DNA from 3 places in the Halobacillus litoralis genome. Region 1 is predicted to be linked to each of the others. Evidence: riboswitches for the same ligand, from Rfam matches in the RefSeq annotation. Region 1 holds a riboswitch; each other region holds the start of a gene.
What was found. Region 1 has a riboswitch for thiamine pyrophosphate ahead of tenA (thiaminase II). Riboswitches for the same ligand answer to the same signal wherever they lie in the genome.
Positions count from the first base shown of each region.

Region 2: another riboswitch for thiamine pyrophosphate. It lies ahead of LC065_RS13230 (Ykof family thiamine-binding protein); the one in region 1 lies ahead of tenA (thiaminase II).
Region 3: another riboswitch for thiamine pyrophosphate. It lies ahead of thiT (energy-coupled thiamine transporter ThiT); the one in region 1 lies ahead of tenA (thiaminase II).

Region 1 covers NZ_CP129016.1:1,116,909-1,123,735, forward strand. Annotated here, with positions in the region: gene LC065_RS05815 (PucR family transcriptional regulator) at 1-24, shown strand, start outside; gene LC065_RS05820 (DUF3221 domain-containing protein) at 47-583, opposite strand; TPP riboswitch at 692-801, shown strand; gene thiW (energy coupling factor transporter S component ThiW) at 895-1,383, shown strand; TPP riboswitch at 1,389-1,494, shown strand; gene tenA (thiaminase II) at 1,537-2,223, shown strand; partial or broken gene thiD (bifunctional hydroxymethylpyrimidine kinase/phosphomethylpyrimidine kinase) at 2,220-3,032, shown strand; gene thiM (hydroxyethylthiazole kinase) at 3,023-3,781, shown strand; gene thiE (thiamine phosphate synthase) at 3,778-4,392, shown strand; gene LC065_RS05850 (methyl-accepting chemotaxis protein) at 4,557-6,311, opposite strand; gene LC065_RS05855 (threonine synthase) at 6,420-6,827, opposite strand, start outside.
Region 2 covers NZ_CP129016.1:2,582,523-2,589,349, forward strand. Annotated here, with positions in the region: gene LC065_RS13220 (ABC transporter ATP-binding protein) at 1-587, opposite strand, end outside; gene LC065_RS13225 (ECF transporter S component) at 584-1,162, opposite strand; gene LC065_RS13230 (Ykof family thiamine-binding protein) at 1,159-1,761, opposite strand; TPP riboswitch at 1,853-1,955, opposite strand; gene LC065_RS13235 (hypothetical protein) at 2,073-2,303, opposite strand; gene LC065_RS13240 (DUF420 domain-containing protein) at 2,487-3,008, opposite strand; gene LC065_RS13245 (RDD family protein) at 3,285-3,710, shown strand; gene LC065_RS13250 (hypothetical protein) at 3,716-4,012, opposite strand; gene LC065_RS13255 (hypothetical protein) at 5,057-6,433, shown strand; gene LC065_RS13260 (hypothetical protein) at 6,533-6,827, opposite strand, start outside.
Region 3 covers NZ_CP129016.1:3,336,224-3,343,050, forward strand. Annotated here, with positions in the region: gene LC065_RS17070 (DUF1028 domain-containing protein) at 1-829, opposite strand, end outside; gene LC065_RS17075 (phospholipase D family protein) at 1,231-2,679, opposite strand; gene thiT (energy-coupled thiamine transporter ThiT) at 3,381-3,947, opposite strand; TPP riboswitch at 4,036-4,135, opposite strand; gene LC065_RS17085 (alpha/beta hydrolase) at 4,217-4,957, opposite strand; partial or broken gene LC065_RS17090 (SDR family oxidoreductase) at 4,911-5,817, opposite strand; gene yfkAB (radical SAM/CxCxxxxC motif protein YfkAB) at 6,022-6,827, shown strand, end outside.

The sequences.
Region 1 (6,827 bases):
CTTTTGAAAAAAGTGGATGCATAGAGCGCTCCCTCAGGATAGCGCTCTATTTTTCATCTTTGACGGTCGTTTTCCATTCGCCCTGATTTGTCCCACGTCGGTCCAATTTGACAGTCCACTGGTCGGATTCTTCATCAAAAGAAAGCAGAGAAACGATCAGCACATCTGTCTGTTCTGGTTCTGTCTCGGATAAAGCTGTAGAAAGAGCCTCGGAAGCTTTTAAATCCGCTCCCTGCACTTCACTCATTTCGAGCTCCTGGACTTTTTCAGCAGTGGCTTTTTCGGGATAGGATTCAGCGATATCTCCGTCCACCCAGACTTCGACCTGTTTGCCGACCCACAAGCCTTCAGGAGCTCCAGATACCCACATGGCACGTCCTTCCTCCCCTGATCCATCATCCATCGGGGTGACAACCAGGATGCTATCCTCCTCTTGATCCATCACAAATCCACTCATGTCCGGATCGGAGACTTCTGCTTCCACTTCATTCTGGTCTACTTCTTCTGTCTTTGAGAGTCCACATGCACTAAGGGATAAAAAGAAAACCATGAATATACCAAGCATCCATCTCATTTTCATCATTCCCACACTCCTTATCTTCTTTTGTTGACGTTTGATCGGGAGGAAAAGTTTCACATGACAGAAACATCCAACTTTGTTATGATGAAAATCACCAAGCGAATAAGTTTATGAAACTACTAGGGGAGCCTGAATGGGCTGAGAGGAAAGCGAGCAAGCTTTCTGACTCTTACGAACCTGATCTGGTTAATGCCAGCGGAGGGAAGTAGTCTGACGATACGTGTATCGACTTACTGCATACCAGGCCAGGTCCTCTAAGGATCTGGCTTTTTTATTTGTTTCCATTCAACTCCCATACGGAAAGGTGGTGGAATATGAAAAACACAAAGTTACTCACAACGATGGCTGTACTTGTTGCCATTGGAACGCTCGGGGCTCAATTTCTCTGGTTCCCGGCTGGAATTGCAAAAGCTTATCCTGTCCAACATGCGGTTAATGTGGTCGCGGCGGTGGTGCTTGGACCCGTCCCGGCGGTCATGATTGCTTTTGTCATCGGGCTCTTACGTTTTTTATTAGGGCTCGGCACCTTTCTTGCTTTTCCGGGCGGAATGTTTGGTGCATTGTTGGCAGGGCTTTGTTACCGGATGTTTGAAAGAAAAAGTTCTGCGGTGATTGGTGAAGTGCTGGGCACTGGAGTCATCGGGGCTTTGGCATCTGTCCCGATTGCAAATGTCTTGATGGGAAGTTCAGCTGGTGTTTTTGCGTTTGTTCCTTCTTTTGTCGTAAGCAGTGTCTCGGGAGCATTGATTGCTGCCTTCATTTTATCACGAGTGAAAGTTGAAAAGATGATCTTACAACCATAATACACGGAAACTGCTAGGGGCGCGAGTATTCGCTGAGATAAGGACATATTCCTTGGTCCCTCAATACCTGATCCGGGTCATGCCGGCGGAGGGAAGTAGTAACAATCCCCTTCTGTCCTCTAGTAGCTTCCGAGAATAATAGGAGGCTCTATCATGTCTTTTTCCAATCAATTAAGAAAAGAAAATCAGGATATCTATCAAAGAATCTTCTCCCATCCTTTTATCCAAGGCATCGGAAAAGGGGAGGTTCCAAAAGAAGCCCTCATTCACTATATCAAGGCTGATTATGAGTATTTGAATGCCTTTATGCACGTCTATGGAATCGCGATTTCCAAGTCTCCTTGCAGGGAAGACATTCAATTGTTTAATGAACAAATCGATTTTGTATTAAACAGTGAAGTTCACCCTCACAACAATTTTTGTGAACAAATTGGCGTTCCCTATGAAAAACTGCAAGGGTATCCATTGCCGCCGACCGCTGATCACTATATTAAACATATGCTTTTTCATGCCCATCATGGAAACTTGGGTGAAATAGTAGCAGCTTTGCTCCCGTGCCCTTGGACCTATTATGAAATCGGGATGGAGCTGATGAACACCTATCATCCAGAACCTGATCACCCCTTCCTCCCGTGGATTGAGTTTTATGCCAATACGGAAGTGAAGAGTCTGACGGCAGTGTTATGTGAACGGCTTGATCAGTGTGCTGAACGTGCGTCTGAACTGGAAAAGCACCGGATGAGAGAAGCCTTCCGAAAAAGTTGTCAGCTGGAATACGCCTTTTGGGATATGGCTTACACACAAGAGCAATGGCCTTGTGAAAAGGAGGGTGTGAGATGACGAAAGTATCATGTGCGTTGACGATCGCCGGAACAGATCCGAGCGGAGGAGCGGGTATTCAAGCAGACTTGAAAACGTTCCAGGAGCTGAAGAGTTACGGCATGAGTGTTGTGACCTCAGTTGTTTCTCAAAATACGACAGGTGTGAAGGATGTCCACCACCTCCCGGAAAACTTTATTATGAGTCAACTGAAAGCTATTTCTGAAGACATGCCTGTTCATGCATTGAAAACAGGAATGATTGCAAACAAGAATATGATGAGAGTCATTAGTGAATGGTTGGATGAGGTAGAGGCTCCTTACGTCATGGACCCTGTCATGGTTGCCCAGAGTGGGGACCCGTTGATTGAAAAAGAAGACCAGCGCTATTTGAAAGAATATCTTGTACCAAAGACATCGCTTGTCACTCCCAACATTCCGGAAACGGAAGTGCTTGTTGGAGGGAAAATTGAAACTGAAGCAGATATGAAAGAAGCGGCTGAAGCAATCGTGAAAGACTTAGGTGCGGATGCGGCCCTTGTGAAAGGGGGCCATCTTAATGGAAGAGCGGTTGATTTTTTATATGATGACGGGCGTGTCTATGAATTTGAATCCGAACGTATTGATTCTTCAAATACGCACGGCACAGGGTGTACGTATTCAGCAGCCATTACGGCTTACCTGAGCTAGGGGCACGCTTTGCCACAAGCTGTCAAAGAAGCCAAATACTTTGTAACAGAAGCGATTCGCCACTCTTTCAACTTAGGAAAAGGAAGCGGACCGACCAATCATTTTGCTTTACGTGAGGAGGTTTTCAACAAATGGCTGTAAGTGTTATCGATAGAGTAAGAGAAAAACGGCCACTGATCCATCACATTACGAATTCGGTCGTCATGAATTTTACAGCGAACGGACTTCTTGCTTTCGGCGGATCCCCGATTATGGCTACTGCTAAACAGGAGGTTGAAGATGTCACCCGATTGTCTCAAGGGCTTTTATTGAATATCGGGACGCTTCATGAAAACAAGGTGGAAGCGATGATTCTTGCAGGGAAAGCAGCGAATGAGATCGGCATTCCGATCGTCCTCGATCCTGTCGGCGCCCCTGCAACCCGCTATCGTTCAGAGGCATGCCAGCGAATCTTGCAGGAGGTGAAGCCGACCGTCATTAAAGGGAATGCCGGGGAACTCGCCCATCTCGTCGGTCAGGATGTGGAAACGAAAGGGGTAGACTCAACAGGGAAAGCTGACCTTGAATCCATCGTTCGCCTGGTAGCAGAAAAATACCAAACTGGAGCCGTCTGTACAGGTGAAAGGGATCTCGGATGCATGAGAGGAGAGGTTTTTGTCAACGAAACGGGTCACCCGCTTCTTGCTCAAATTACAGGATCCGGCTGTTTGTTAGGTTCCTTGCTTGCAGCAGGCTTATCTGTAAAAGGTGAGCCTAAAGTGAAGGTTTTGGGAACATTAAGCCATTATGGCCGGGCGGCCGAACATGCTGCGGCTCATCCTGATGTGAAAGGACCAGGGACATTCATTCCGAGGTTTGTCGATGCTTTATCCATGGGGGATAAAACATGAAAGCTTCTATTCTTAGAAAATACTTCGTTATGGGCAGTCAAAACTGTAACAAAGATCCATTGAGCATTTTGGATGAAGCGATCCAAGCCGGAATTACATGCTTTCAGTATAGAGAAAAAGGGGAAGGGGCACGAACTGGAGAAGCGAAGTACAGTCTCGGCCATAAGATCCGCCAACGTTGTGCTGAAGCAGACATTCCATTTATCGTCAACGATGACGTTGAACTTTTTGATGTGCTTAAAGCCGATGGAATCCACGTGGGACAGAGTGATCGAAGTGTGAAAGAGATTCGTTCAAAATATCCAGATGCAATCATTGGATTATCAGTATCCGATCGGAGAGAATTAGAGCAAAGTCCTGTCCACCTTGTCGACTATTTAGGTGTGGGGCCGATGTACAGGACAACCACGAAGAAAGACGCCAACCCTGTAGCAGGGCCTGAATGGGTGAAGGTCGTCAAAAAAGCGTTTCCTGACATGCCCGTAGTAGGTATTGGAGGCATTCAACCTGAAAATGCTGATAAAGTGATGGAAGCAGGAGCAGACGGAGTCGCTGTCATTTCAGCCATTACACACGCGACGGATATACCGGCAGTTGTACAAGCGATATAGCAAAAAGGAACTCATGCCGAAGCATGAGTTCCTTTTATGCTGTGAAGTAGGATGAGTCCCACTTCACACACAAACCTTTTTACTCCCAGGTTTTTGATGACTATTAAACCTAAGTCTTCCACCAATCAAATTCTAATAGCTGTATAGCTGAAGATATGTTGGACTTAGTATCTGAAACGACTGACTTGTTCCTGAAGATTGCCAGCTTCTTGAGCTAATGTTTCACTCGCAGATGTAATCTCCTGGATGGATGCATTTTGCTGCTCTGTCGTAGCGGCCACGTGCTGGGATTGTTCCGAAGCCTGGACAGCAAAGTTCTTAACCGCTTCAAAAGACTCTACGAGACTTTGAATATGATGAGTCATCGATTGGATGGATCCTGTGATATCGTTCATCCCTCCAGACAGATCATGGACATCTGCCGTAATCGTTTTAAACGTTTGTTCAGCTTCTCCGACCACATTCACCCCGGATTTGACAGCATCATCACTTTTATTCATAAACTGGACGGCTTCATGGGTTTTTTGTTGGATATCATGTACCAGCTCCATGATGTGATTCGCCGATTGACTGGACTGCTCGGCCAGTTTCCTCACTTCCTCGGCTACTACAGCAAAGCCCTTTCCATGTTCACCTGCCCGAGCTGCTTCAATGGCTGCATTCAACGCGAGCAAGTTCGTCTGTTCAGAGATATCTGTAATCAGAGATACGATTTTGCCAATTTCATTGGATTTTTTCTCGAGAACCTGAATTGTACCACTTGTGGTATTGGTATGATCATTGATTTCATGCATTTGCTGTAGGGCAGTATGAATAAGATTCTCTCCTGATCCGGATGTTTCAGCGGTCTGATTCGACTTTGCTGAGAGGTCGATCATTTGTGTGGAAATGGCTTGAATATTTGATGATATATCATGAATCCATTCGGAAGATTCATTGGCATTGTCCATCTGTTGATCAGATCCTGCTGCTACTTCTTGAATAGCTGTGGTTACTTGTTCTGCCGCAAGTGAGTTTTCTTCCGCGTTGGCATTCAATTGTTGGGAAGCGGCTGCCACTTGTTCTGAAGAAGCAGAAACAGACTGGATCAGCGCCTTCAGGTTGTTTTTCATTATATTAAAATTTTCCACGAGCACGCCTATTTCGTCCTTGTTCGACACTTGAAGGTCGGCTGCGGTGAAATCTCCTTCAGCAATCCTTGTAGAGTGGTCAGATAACTGTTTGATCGGTTTTGTTAAGCGATTGGAGAAGAACCATATGATGATGGCACCTAAAATCAACGATACTCCAAGCGTGATTAATAATGTGTTTAAGATCTGACTGGCTCCGCTGTTGAAATCCATCATGTATGTGCCTGAGACGATAATCCAGCCCCAAGATGGTTCGTAAAGGGAGTAGGATACTTTAGGGGCAACGGTGTCAGGATCCCCCGGCAACGGCCATTCAAAATAGGTGAAACCGCCTCCGTTGGTTCCATTTGCGATAAGCTCCTGTGCGACCATGACTCCATTTGAGTCTTGGGATTCCCATATATTTTCCCCTTCAAGGGAAGGGTGGGCTAATTCGGTTCCCTTTTCATCCAACACGAAAAAGTAACCGTTTTCACCAAGGTCAATAGTTGAACTGATCGGACGAGTTCCATCTTCCTGCATGGGTCCGAGGAGTTGTTCTTTTACTGTTTCTTGTGCTTCTTCCAGGGAGAGGTTCCCTGCCTGAACCGATTGATTTGCAATTTCAATCATGTCCACCGCTTGTTCTACACTGTTTTTCAGGTTTGTCTTTCCAAGTTCATCAAGACTTCCTTTACTGGACTGGTAGCCGATCAATCCAATAATTAATGACGGGATAGCCAAAAGCAACAATCCCATAATGAATACCTTTGCCCGGATTGTCCGGTTCATTTTCCAAAAGCTTCTCATACTCCAAACCCCTTCTTCTGTGTCTTTTCTCTCTTTTCCTTAATATCGGAAGAAGGGGATGGATTTATATACGTGGCACAAAATTTGTAAATGTTTCGTGTGGAAAGTTTAAACCTTGCTTTGCAGACTGTCCCCAGGGTGAAGAACAGGTATATCGATATGAACCGTATCTGGATACTTAATTCCTGCCCCTGTATTGAGTACGACCACTTCATCCTCTGCAGAAATCCAGTTTTCTACTCTTAACTTTCTGGCAGCAGCAAATGCTGCAGCTCCTTCTGGACAGACAAAGGCCCCTTCTTTTTGTGCGATTCTTTTTTGCTCTTCCAACAGTTCCTGATCGCTGACGGATACAGCACATCCATTCGTCTCATATAGAGCGTCAAGAACGAGGAAATCCCCAATAGCTTTTGGTACATTGATGCCGAACGCAATCGTTTCAGAATCTTCCCAGAATGATGATTCCCTACGCCCTTGCTGCCATGCTTCCACGATCGGAGCACAGCCTTCAGATTG
Region 2 (6,827 bases), 1.5 Mb from region 1:
GACCGTTGCTCTTTCAAATTTTTCAAAAGATCGATGAATTCCTGCCTCGCCACCGGATCCAAATTCGCTGTCGGTTCATCGAGAATCAGCACTTCAGCCTCCATCGCAAGGATGCAGGCAAGAGCGACTTTCTGCTTCTGACCGCCGGAAAGCTCGGAGATGTTCGCCGTTTTGTAAGCTTCCATCCCGACTGAGCGTAAAGCCGTATCTACTTTTTTTACCATCGATTTATAAGGGGTATTCAAGTTTTCAAGCCCGAAGGCTACTTCATCTTCAACGGTGATCATGCAGAACTGCGTCTCCGGATCTTGGAAAACGACGCCGACATTCTGCGCCATTTCACCGGCGGGGTAGGCGTCGGTCCTCTGTCCTTTCACATGGACTTCTCCCTCCATGGAACCGTCAAGTTCCCTCGGGTAGAGACCGTTCAAACAGTGGGTGAGTGAGCTTTTCCCCGACCCACTCGGACCCAGGATCAGCATGTTTTCTCCTTTTTCGATGGAAAAATTCAGACAGGACAGCACTGGTTTCTGCCTTTCCTCATAATGGAGGGTGAGATCCTCGACGCGTATCACTTCCTGACTCATGCCGCGTGCTTCCTTCGGTGTTCTTTTCCGAGAGCGAAGCTTGAAAGGACACCTGTCTTCGCTAGGGCGTCACTGAGTGCTTTGCCTGCGACACCGGAGATGATGGCGCCGCTGATGATGCGGGTGATGAACATGGCGAGGACGTACCCTGTACTGAGTGCTGCGTAGCCGGAAAGGAAGTAACCCCAGACGAAGCTGAACACCGCAGCCATCACCCCGGCAAGCATGAGGGTGAACAGGTCATAACGCTTGTACCTCGTCATGGCGAAGGCAGACTCTGCCCCGAGCCCCTGGATCATCCCTGAAACAAGAAGCATCGGACCGACCGCATTGCCGAGCAGTACTTCGACCGCGGCCGCAATCGTTTCGGATAAAAACGCAGCACCGGGTTTGCGGATGATGTAAGCGGCGATGATCGATACGATGAACCAGATACCAAAGATGAGATCATAGCCGATCGGTCCGAAAAAGCCGACGAGGATTTTCCCGACCGGAAGGAAGGCCAAGTACACGACCGCAAAGACGACAGATAGGACGGACATGACGACGATTTCTTTCAGTTTCCAGCTGTTCATGAGTGCTCATCCTTATGAGAAGGGCTGTTGGCAGAGACCGTTACGGTCATCACGGTATGAGAAGATCCGCTCGCTTCCGTCTCCCTGAACACATCCTCAAGTCCTGTGAAAATGTCGCGCGTATCCCCGTCGAGGCGGGTGGAATAGTGGGCAGGAGTGACTTCGACGCCTTTTTCTTTCATCGCTTCGATCTGACGGTAAATCGTGTCCATATAATCGCCGCCACCCATCGGATACAGGGAGAACTTCGCCGCAATGCGCTGTTCGATGTCCTTGGATTGTGGCTTGTTCAATACTTCCTCTGATTCATCCATATGGACATCTCCGGACGAATCTCCCGGACAGCCGATGGAAAAAGTCCCTTGAAAAGCGACATGGACGCCCGTTTTCGCAATATGTAACAGAATCGCTTCGGTGACATCGAAGACGTGCTCCATCCGGCCGCGCACCGTCGTTGTGACGTCGTCCGTTTTCATCCACACTTTCGAGCTGTCCACCTCACGTAAGCTCGCTTTGATATAATCCACGAAGTTGTCCGACATCGGGTGCACGGAAAAAGAGCACCCCGCGATTCTTGAAGTTCCACAGTTGTTTTCCATTTCTAATTCCTCCTTTTTTTGAGCACAAAAAAACTGCATCCCACGGGAATGCAGTCTACCAATCATAAAGGAAGAACCAGTCAGGTCCTTGTGAATGACGACCGCACTTCCCCACGCTAGTATTATCTAGTTCGGGTTCCAAGGGTCGGAATTTCTCCTCTCAGCCGCTTCAAGCAGCTCCCCTAGTGCAAAACGCGTATGCAGTTCTTGTCCATTGCTTCCATCGTAGCCGAGAGTCATAGATTTGTAAACCATCTTTTTCTAGAAAATAAAAGGACCGGTTCCCCCAGAGGGCGGACCCGGTCCATGCCTTATGCTTTCGACAAGCGCAACTTCATTACGTTCTGATTTATGAAACAATCAATATACGGTACGCGTTCATAAGGATAATAAGTGACGGAGGTCGGCGTCAATTCCATTAGTTGATACAGGTCCTCCGTGGAAGCCACATCATTCAACACTAATTGGACGTCTTCACCAGTCAACGAGGAGAACTTGGCCGAAGTGTAACCTTCATTTTTCATAAATTGGAGTAAATCCATAGTAGTCTCCTTATTATCTGACCTTGAACATTAAATTTTCCCTGAATAGCAAATCTTGAAACATAAATCTTTAAAAATCAATTGGCGACAACTCTCTAACTGCTATTCTACTATAATAAGAGGTAGGAAGGAAGCAAAGAATTTCGACAATAAAACAGGCGCTTCGCCGCGCCTGTTCGTTCTTCAATAATAAGGGGAAATCATCAAGTAGACGATGACTCCGGTAAGACTGACATACAGCCATAACGGCATCGTCCATCGTGCGATTTTCCGGTGCTTGTCGACCTTCATCGCAAGCCCGCGGAACAATGTAAGCAGGGCAAGAGGCACGATGAGTGCAGCCAGTACGATATGGGTGATCAAAATGAAATAGTAGATCCCAGCAACAATTCCTTCACCGCCGAACGATGTCGACTCCGCCATCGAATGGTACGTCAGGTACGAAACAAGGAAAAGAGCCGTCGACGTGAAAGCAGCGAAAATGAAACGCTTGTGCCATTTCACGTTTTTTCTGATGATCATGAACAGCGCCGCCGTCAGGAAAACGAACGTAAAGGAATTCAAGACCGCATTCAGGAGGGGAAGGAGTTTAATATTGAACCCGAGATCCCCGTCAACATTCGGTAAAAACAATAAGGCCACAACGATAAGGTTAATGGCGATGGAAAGCCCCACGACCCATGGGACGTAATTGAATTTATTCATGGTATCGATCCTTTCTCAAAACTCTTTATATAGAATCCTAGTTAAGTATAAAGAAAGTGAGGGGAGAATGCTATGACAGAAAACGCACAATTTGTCGAATGAGCACATCCGTTTGAAAGATCTCCGGGAATTTGGTCGTAGGCAGGGATGAAAGAAGAAAAGGCGTTGACAAAGAGATGGGGCAAAAGCTCCATCTCTTTTTCGTCGTTCTGGGTGAATGGGCAAACCGATGACGACGAAAACCCATAGGATACTACACAGAAAGGAGGGACTTCTATGTCTGAAAGAAACTTGTTCCTCAGATTCATAGGCACAGGCCTTGAACTTATCGTATCCGGCTTCCTCGCCATCCTCTACACAGCAACACAGGACACAGGCCGCGGATTCGATCCGAACCCCGTCTTTTGGAAAGCCTTCATCATCATCCATGTAGCCCTTCTCATTGTCATTCCGCTACTTGCGAAAGGGAGGACGATCGGCATGCTGTTGACGCACCTCACCATCGAAACGAATTCAGGCAAGCCGCTGAACATCATGCAGATTTTCATCCGTGTCATTCTGGGGTTCGGTCCGGTCATCCTTACCCAGGGAATGTGGTACTGGATTTCATTCGTCACCGGTTTGATGGATTCGAAAGGGAGAGGGTGGAGTGAGATCATCTCTTTTACGACGATCAAATGGAAAGAGCCTCCGTTGGAATAAGAGGCTCAGGCTACCGCGGCTTTCCGGTATCGGAACAGGCGTGCCCCTATAAAAATGAATGTGATCAACACAAGGATCCACATCGCATCACGGTAAGTAGAATAGGATAGGGACTGGATCCAGTCATGATAAAGTTCAAGGGCGAGCCAGCCGATAGGGAAGATTGGTGCCGCTTTTGCATAGGAAGCGTTCAGCACCGCCTTTCCTTCTTCCGTTTTTCCCTTCCTGCCCCAAGTAAAGCGTAAAAGATACACGAGCGTTACTAGGAAGATCGGGGTCAAAAAAAGCCCTCCAAACATCATATTTATTTCTCCTTTCTTATCTATTGGTTTGATCCAAGGATTCACCCAAGGGATTTCTTTGTCTTTTTAGGCTACTGTTAAAGTACTGGCTAAGGTGATATCTACAGTCATGATAATAACCTCAGATAGAGAATCCTAATGAGCAGGAGATCCGTTCGATTTTTCAACAGATTATACGTTCTTTTGAGCTGGAAGGTTTCATGAATTCCTGAATATTCCTGTTTTTTATGGAAAGGAAATCCGGTCCGGGGTAACCAAGTGACAAACGTAAACACGAGGAAGATGATGTTCAAAGTCTTTACTATTAGAAGATAGGCGAATAGTTTAAAAGATTAGGTGATGAACAACGCGTAAGCATGGTTAATGAATACATAAGTATTGCTTTTTATGGTCAGCTATACCATCCCGGATCCTTACGTATACGTTCGACGTTAATCGATCAGAACTAGTGAAACATAAAGCACCTGCATTCTATCAAATTATAGACGCTTAGGCTTTTTTCTATTCCTATCAAGTTCCATTTATCTGCATGATCCAACTGTAGCTGAAGAAGCGGTGGATAATTTTACCTAGTAGGCTGTCGAACAGGCACCCACTACATTCTTGCATACGATGATAGTAAAAAGTATTAAGAGAGTGATAGTATGTATAACAAACAATACAAGGAGTGCTGTAACTATTGTGGATTAGCACTATGCTGCTGCCGATGCGGTCCTCATCCACCTAAATGTTCGAAGCGCTCTAAAGGGTACTTTCTTTGCTGTATGACATGTAAAAAGGGACCGTGCTGTTGCATGTGCCATTTTGGAATACAAAACACTTACCCTTTGTGCCAAGGCTGCAGGCTTCCTGTCTGTTGCTGTAAGAAAGCATCACCATTTCCTCCTAAACCGATTGTATGTCCGCCTTCTAGATTCAAAAAGATATTCATACAGGATGGGCAGGATCAATTTTTAGGGGAACAAGTCCAGAACCAGGCTCAGGCTCATGGAGATCAGGGTGGCCAATTGCAGGGGCCTCAAGTACAGAGGTTAAGACAAGAACATGGAGACCAAGGGAGGGCAAGCGCAAGGTCCTCAACAACAAAGGCTCAGACAGGAACACGGAGATCAGGGAGGGCAGGCCTTAGGTCCTCAACAACAAAGACTTAGACAGGAACACGGAGATCAAGGAGGGCAGGCTTTAGGTCCTCAGCAACAAAGGCTGAGACAGGAACACGGAGATCAGGGAGGGCAGGCTTTAGGCCCTCAGCAACAAAGGCTGAGACAGGACCATGGAGATCAGGGAGGGCAGGCGCAAGGACCTCAACAACAAAGGCTGAGACAGGACCACGGAGATCAAGGGGGCCAGGCGCAAGGACCTCAACAACAAAGATTGAGACAGGAACACGGAGATCAGGGAGGGCAATTGCTGGGCCCTCAAGACCAAAAGCAAAAACAACAACACGGAGATCAAGGGCAAACGCTTGAACCACAGGTCCAGAATCAAGAGCACGGAGATCAAGGGCAAACACTTGAACCGCAGGTCCAGAATCAAGAACATGGTGATCAAGGACAAATCCTTGGGCCGCAGCTTCAGAACCAGGAGCATGGCGATCAGGAACAAGGTCCTCAAATCATCGATGGTCATACCAATACATCACCGCTAAACAACGCTCAATCCATTGATACGTCTGTAAGTGGCGTCACCGTTAATGTGACCACGAACTGTAAGAGTGATATGGAATGTAGTGCAAAGGATGAGTGTGACGAGTGTGATGACTGTGAAAGAAAAGGAAGAAAATGCAAAATGGATAGGAAGTCAAAGAAAAATAAGCGGAAAGGATTGTGTGAAAAGGATTGTGACTGCTGTACGCAGGCGCTGTCCGATTTATTAGATGAGATTCGTATCTCTCAGCAGGCGGATATCTCTGGTAACCCTATCGATATATATTTAACCACGCCTCAAATGGATGGTCCGGTAACCCCTCCAGTGGGAAGTCCAGGTTGGACCATTACAAACGTTGTGGAATGTTCAACTGTAACATTTAAGGACGCAGTACAAGATGCGGTCATTCCAAACACCACCACTCAACTTTGTAAGGTTGCAGGGATTAGTGCTGACAGTACTGCAACTACACCCGAGTTCTTTCAGTTCCTATTAGATCTGGCGAATACGTGTGATAGTGATTCAGATTTAGATTGTGACTGTGACTGCTGTGCGAATGGGATTGGCGAGGGGCTTGCGTGTACCACAAGATTCGGAATTGAAGTAGATGTGAACATTGAAGGTCAGGATAGCCCGATAGAAGAATTATTTGTGAAAAGTATATGTGACTGCTTAGTCTTTTTTGTGGATGATCTGAATGATCCTACGGTTATCTATGTGTTTACTTTATGTTCGGTTACTGGGTACACGGTCCCTACTCAGTCACTAGGATAAACAATGATTAAATCCTTTAAAGCGTAGAAAGTGAAGAAAAAAACATCCCTCTTATGGAGGGATGTTTAATTATGCGAAGAAATCACTGTGGCTTATTTTTTAATTCTTTTGGTCCGATGAATCGTCTTCGGATTTGTTAATTTGGGAAGATAACTGTTCCATAGTCTCATTGAGCTTTTTCATTTGTTCAGACAATCCATGAAGAAGGGCAGGCAGCTCTTCTTTTGCTTCCTGTATAGGTTGCACGTTTTCTTCATTGATGGAGTATTCACGGCCGTTTATTTTAATAGTATTTGATTTTTGTTGCACGCCTGTTTGGTCTGCCATTTTGTTAGCTTCATTGATTTTCTTTTTCAATACATCCTTTTGATCTTTCATCAATTTTTTAAAATCA
Region 3 (6,827 bases), 1.7 Mb from region 1:
AGTCGATTTTTCCACGCTCCTGCTCACGGCTTTCGAAATTTTCCGTGTGCAAGTATGTCGTAAATGTATGGTAAAACTCATCAGGAGTTACGTTCTCTGCAGTGAGGTAACCGAGACGACGGAGGTGATGCTCGACCTCCTTCTTTATATTCCCTTCCACTTCCACCACTTCCTCAGGCTTTGACGCCCCAAAATAGAGTTGATGAAGCTTATAGATACGGTCAAGCTCTTCAATCGGTTCCGGATGATCATCCACACGGAGATCAACAGCGACGTCACTGAGCTCCCCATATCCTGCTTTATCTTTAACGACGAGGATGGCTGCCGATTGCTTCCCACGACTGTCTCCCCCCGCACGCTGAGCCGCTTTGATTGCAGTCATCAAACGGTCCGCAAGAGAACCTTCCGCCTGTTCAAAAGCTTCGCCCATATCGGTGACGGTCGCTTCATTCACAAGGATGTTCCCTTGAGCCACATAATGTTTGCCGACTTTGCCGCCAGCCCACTCGTAGCACTCTTTCCCTGTAAATGTAGCCCCGTTTCCTTTCGCGTCGACGATTCCGACTTGGCGGTCTTCCTTTTGAGGATCGTCGGAAGTTAACCGATCGATCACTTCTTCAGCTGAAAGCCCTAGTTCAAGCAGCTTCAGTCCATCCGGTCCGTACTGCGGGTTGCCAAAGGCCTGCGTAGCGACAGCCCCTACACCTGCTTTTGCCCATGGGACAATCGACCCCACACCTAAAAACTTCGACTGCACAGCAACGCCCCACTCCCCTGTTTCAGGATCGTGTGCACAAATAGAAAACGTAGCGATAATCTTTGCATTCATTTTGTTCCCTCCAATCTTGTATGTAATTCGAGATGGTTGGACAAATTCCTGCAACTTTCCGGCTTGCGTTTGACCAATCAGAAGCTTCATAGATCTCTCTCTCAAGTTTAGTTGTTCTATGAATTTTTAATGGATAGATTTACTTTTTGCTGAAGCAACCTCTGCCCATTCACACGTTTCATCCACATCTAACCGGGTACATTTCATACCGTAGCAGCTATAATACCGACCGCATCGCCAAAAACGTCAACGCCAATACGATTGGCCTTTCTAAACAGTAAGCAGAAGAATACGAAGAAGACTTGGATGAAGGGAAAGTTCTTTTGATTGTAAGGAACCCGTCCAAAGCAGAAACCTTATGATAAAAAGAAGGAGCGCACGGTATGTGCGCTCCCTTTTTATTAGTATGTGGTAAACCATGTCCACTTCTGCAAGTAGTAGGTGGCATAACGGATGAATGTTAAATTGTCCTGGTATTCTTTATAATCTGCCGTATAATGTCCCTCTTCGTTGCTCCATATTCGGGTGAAGTAATCATTGACATCATGGAACACTTGCTCTTCCCCATTCCCTTTGATGACAACATCGGCTTCCAGGTTTAAGTTGGAAAGGTTACGACGCGTATAGTTCGCCGACCCGGCGATGATGACATCTTCCTCAGGATGGTCGATATACAGCATCTTCGTATGGTACTGCTCAATATTGACATCATACCACCGCAAATGAATATTTTCGTTACCTAAATTCTGTAACTCGGCAGCCACAGGTAAATTGGGAATGCCGGTTTTTTCATGACCAAACGCCTTTTTGTTTGGATCCATCACAATGTTCACCGTAGCTCCACGGTTGGCTGCTTCATCGATGGAATTCATGATTTTTTTATCGGCTAAGTAATACATACCAAGCCAGACGGTGTCCCCCTTACCAGCTTTGGAGAATTCTTCAAGAATCGATCTGTAGATCTTTCCTTCTGTGACAAACTGTGTAGTGATCGGCCCTTCCTGCTCCTCCCAATCACGATTTTCATAATCAGGAAAATCAGCCTCACCTGAATAGTTAACCACCGCTTCTTCAGCTTCTAAAATATCTTTGATGATCGGCCCCGTCATCTTGAAGGCGACGTTTTCATGATAACCACTGGCATCGTGGGGATTCGCTGTCGAGACAATCGCATTTTTCTCTGTGACGAGAATTTTCCTATGATTCGCTTTGATGTTCAACAATTTCATATAGGACCTGAGCGTTACATCTGGAGCTTCTTTGGCCATAGGGTTACTGATCCATCCGTTGTCTCCAGTACCCATCCATGAAAACAAAAGCCGCCAAACGCTCGAGTATAAAGGATTCGAATCTCTCAACTTATTCAAATTGGTCAAAACTACATCGACCCCGCCATCCTCGAGGCGTTTGATTGTCTCCGACTCATACGATCCATAAACCGTATTGATCCGGTCCGTTATGAAAACGACCTTCAAATCAGGAACTTCCTCTTTTCTTTTTAGAATGGCGTCCACTAAATTTTCGGATATCTTCGGGAACTCGTTTTTTCCGTTCGTGTAGCCATTGAATAAAAACATATCCGCTACAATAAAGTCCTCAGCTTCCGAGATCGTCTGGTTGATCTCTTCAAAAACCTGTAGGTCATGTACTGTCTTGCCTGCTTCATTTTCGTATGTTAAATCACGGAAAAACTCGATGTTTTCCATCTGGTGCGTTTCTCCTTCATAAGAAATCCCCTCAGGCAGAGCTTTCCATGAAGTATGATAAGCAATCATGACACTTAAAATAGCGATAATGATGACGATGATCCAAAACCACTTGCTTTTTCCAATCCGTTTTAAACGGTTCATTATGTAGCCTCCTCAACTTGAGTGCTTATTTTATTTTCACTATAATGGCCCGTTTCAAACCTTGATCGGAGAAAAAAATAAATTCGTGCAGTGTATTGAGATTCTTGAAGACTCAGTTTCGAGATGTTTGAAGGTGGATAGGCCCTCCGGGAAACAGTTCGCTTTCCATGGGGCGGGCGGTGAGCCTCCTCAGGCTACGCCTTCCGGGGTCTCACCTGTCCCGCACACCCCATAGGAGTCTCACCGTTTCCCTCCGCCCCTTTACCTAATGAGTGTCTCGAAACCACTTCTCGAATAAGCAGTCATTCCGTTTGGTGAGGGTATGAATATACCCCCCCTGCCTAAGTGTTTGAATTCTGAGAGCTTGATACCGAGCTCTTTATGCTTCCAACAGTGGGATAGTGGAAAAAATCCAACTTGGTAAAGGGGTTCGTTTCTCACTTACATCGAATGGGGTGGTTGGGAAGCTGCGAGACTCCCGTGGGAGAAAGGAGATCGGCGAGATCCCGCAGGGCGTTAGCCCGAGGAAGCTCGCCACTCCCCCACAGGAAAGCGAGTTGCTTCCCAACCACCCCCGAATTCCTATACGGCAAACGAGCCCCGGTTATCTCGAAGCTGAGTCTTCCACAATCGGTAGAGTTTATGAATTTTAATTAAAAAACCCCCTCTCGATGTCGGAGCATTGAGAGGGGGGTTTTTTGTTAATGGCTTAATAGTTTTGGTCGTTTTACGAATAGGAGACTGACGACGATACTGCTTAAGATGAACGCGGGCAGCATGTATCCACCATTATAGACGAGGGAATACAACCAGACCGGCTGACCTTCCGGGGCGAACTCGCCGTAAAAAACGATGCCTGCAAAAAAGTGTCCAAAAAAGCGCAGCACACTTCCGATCAGGCAGCCGACAATGATCCATCCGACCAATCGACGGGACTCTTTCGCTTTGATCGCATTCCATAGCGGCTTCGCCACTAAACCAGCCCCTCCAATTACAGCAAAGGCAACGACATAGTCCAGAAACGCCTGGAGAGGGGTCATAATATAGGCGCCAGTCATGATTTGATAGATTCCTAGTAGCAGGCCGGTGGTGACGCCCCCTTTCAAGCCCCAGCGAAAGGCCATGATAAACACAGGGACCATCGAAAACGAAACTGATCCTCCCTGCGCCCACAGTTTAAAAGATAAAAACGGGATGATATCCAACAATAATGCGAGTGCTGAAAAGATCGCAACATCTACGAGAAATAAAACGCGACGATTTCTCATTTCAACATTCCTCCTAAAAAAAGACACAAAAAAAGCAACGCCAAATAGGGAAGCTTCCTGATGGAGGAGTCCCAATTTTGCATTGCACCATCAAAAAAGCCGCCATCCCTACGCCAGTGCTAACTGACAGGTTCGAAGGGTCAGAACGAAATGTTCACTCTCAGCCGGAGGCTCCCCTTGAAGGCTTTATACCGTTTACTTTTCTTGATTTGTCTCTATTATAATAAACTTTTTACTAGATTACAAAACCTTTTCTATTTCCCGGGCAATCATTTCGTGTTCGTGTACATTTGGAAAAATTCCAGCGTGCGCTCGATGATCATATCCTTATCATAATCAAGTGTGGCCACATGGTAACTGTTTTCCAGATGGATGATCTCTTTATGTTCAGAAAACACCGATTCGAATATGACTTCTGAATTGTGAGGTGGAACGACGTGATCCTCATCCGATACGAAAATCATGATCGGGCAGTGGATTTCGTCAAGCCTGTCCTTCACTTTACCCATCAACGTGACGAGCTCCCCGATCGATTTCACCGGCGTGCGGTCATACGCCAGTTCAACGGTTTCCGGATCCTTGATATCGGAACCGATCGCATCTATAAATCGTTCGTCCATTCCCTGACTATTTTCAAGTGCTGGTATATCGATAGCTGCATTGATCGGAATGACGCCTTCAATATCCCGGTGTTCACTCGCCATATACAACGCAAGGGTTCCCCCCATCGATAACCCGACGACAAATATTTTCGAACACCTTTCTTTCAACCAGGTGTAAGCTTCTTCTACGGATTGCACCCAGTCCATATGAGAGGTCGATTCCATGTCCTCTGGGGTCGTTCCGTGCCCTTTCAACCGCGGACAGCAGACGGTATAACCTGACCTTGCATACGCTTCGACTAATGGCTTCATGCTCTGTGTTGTCCCGGTAAACCCGTGAGAGACGAGAATGCCGACTTCATTACCCTCGAAGCGCATCTCCTCCGCTCCATGTATCACTTTTTCCATTCAACCCCACTCCTTTGGCTTTCTCTTTTCCTAGAATTTTTTGTAACACCGTTTTTTCCAGCCACTTCCACGGCAGTAAACGTTTGAACCACACATTCGCCCGCACTCCGGCACCGATGGGATAGCGGAGTTTCACGAGCGTTTCTTTTTCCATCAGTCCGGTCATCAGATCAGAAACGTCCTGAGGGTTGCCGTGTGATTCACTGTTCAAAGCATTCCACAACCCTTTTATGTAATCGGCGTAAGGAGATTCAGGGTCCTGGACTTCTTCCGGCATTTCAAGTCCTGTCGACCAAATATTTGTCTGATAAGAGCCTGGCTCGATCAGCGCGACATCAATCCCGAACGGTTTCACTTCGAAACGGAGACTTTCCGATAATCCCTCCAATGCGTGTTTGGATGAAACATAAGCTGATAAGCCCTGGAAAACCGATCAATCCGCTCACACTGCTGACATTTAAAATCTTCCCACTTCCCTGGGCACGCATCAGTGGCAGAACCGCTTTCGTAACGGCAATCACTCCAAAGACATTCGTATCAAACTGCTTACGGTATGTTTCAAGCGGCACCTGTTCAAGAAATCCACCGACCGCATAGCCCGCGTTATTCACGAGGACATCCAGGCGTTCCAGCGTATTCACTTTCTTTGAAAAACGCGCGATGGACTTTTCATCTGTCACATCCAAAGGCCACACTTCGATGCGGTTGCGTACTTCCTCATCAAGTGTTTGGTAGGCGGCTGCCTTTTGTACATTTCTCATCGTGGCGATGACACGAAATCCTTTTTCGGCACATTTCACTGCTGTATGGAAACCGAATCCACTGGATGCGCCTGTAATGAGTACGGTTTGTTTCATAATCTGACTCCCCCTTGTGCTAATCGTTACCCCATATCATTCGCTGTCACACCCTTATTCTCCTCTTTCCCGGAAACCTAAACAGCTCCGTACAGGCAGATCACGGTATTATTCCGATACATAATGTATGGTTTTAGGCATATTAATGATAGAATGGTAAAGGTTATCGACCGAATAAATTTGAATAGAAAGGAAGTTTCATATTTTATGAGTACGAACATGAAGCTTCAGGCGCTTATCCCATCTTATGACCCGTGGGAAGCGTATATGGACGTGGAAGAACACGGAAAAATGACGTTATCGAATATTGAATTTACGACGACGACGCTCTGCAACATGCGTTGTGAGCACTGTGCGGTCGGATATACGCTCGGAGCAAAGGATCCCGAGGCTCTGCCGATGGACCTGCTCAGGAAGCGTCTCGATGAAATCCCTCACCTCAGGACGCTGAGCATCACGGGCGGAGAACCGATGATGTCTAAGAAATCAGTAGAAAATTATGTGGTTCCTCTGCTGAAATACGCCCATGAACGCGGAGTGCGGACACAAATCAACTCGAACTTGACGCTTCCTTATGAGCGTTACATCCCGATCATTCCTTATTTGGACGTTTTACATATTTCCCACAACTGGGGAACGATCGAAGAATTTATCCATACTGGGTTTGCCCGTATGGAACGAAAACCCTCCGAAGAAAACCGTAAGAAATTCTTTGATCGTATGGTGGAAAATTCGCAGCGGCTTTCTGAAGAAGGCGTGATGGTTTCAGCAGAAACGATGCTCAACCGTCGTACGTTCCCTTACCTTGAATCCATCCATGATCATGTCAAAGAAATGAAGTGTGCGCGCCACGAGATTCACCCGATGTATCCCGTGGATTTTGCCAGCAGCTTAGAGACGTTGAGCCTGGAACAAATGCGGGAAGGCATCAACCGGCTTCTTGACCATCGGGATGACAACATGTGGATGTTGTTTGGAACACTGCCGTACTATCCATGCAGTTCTTCCCCAGA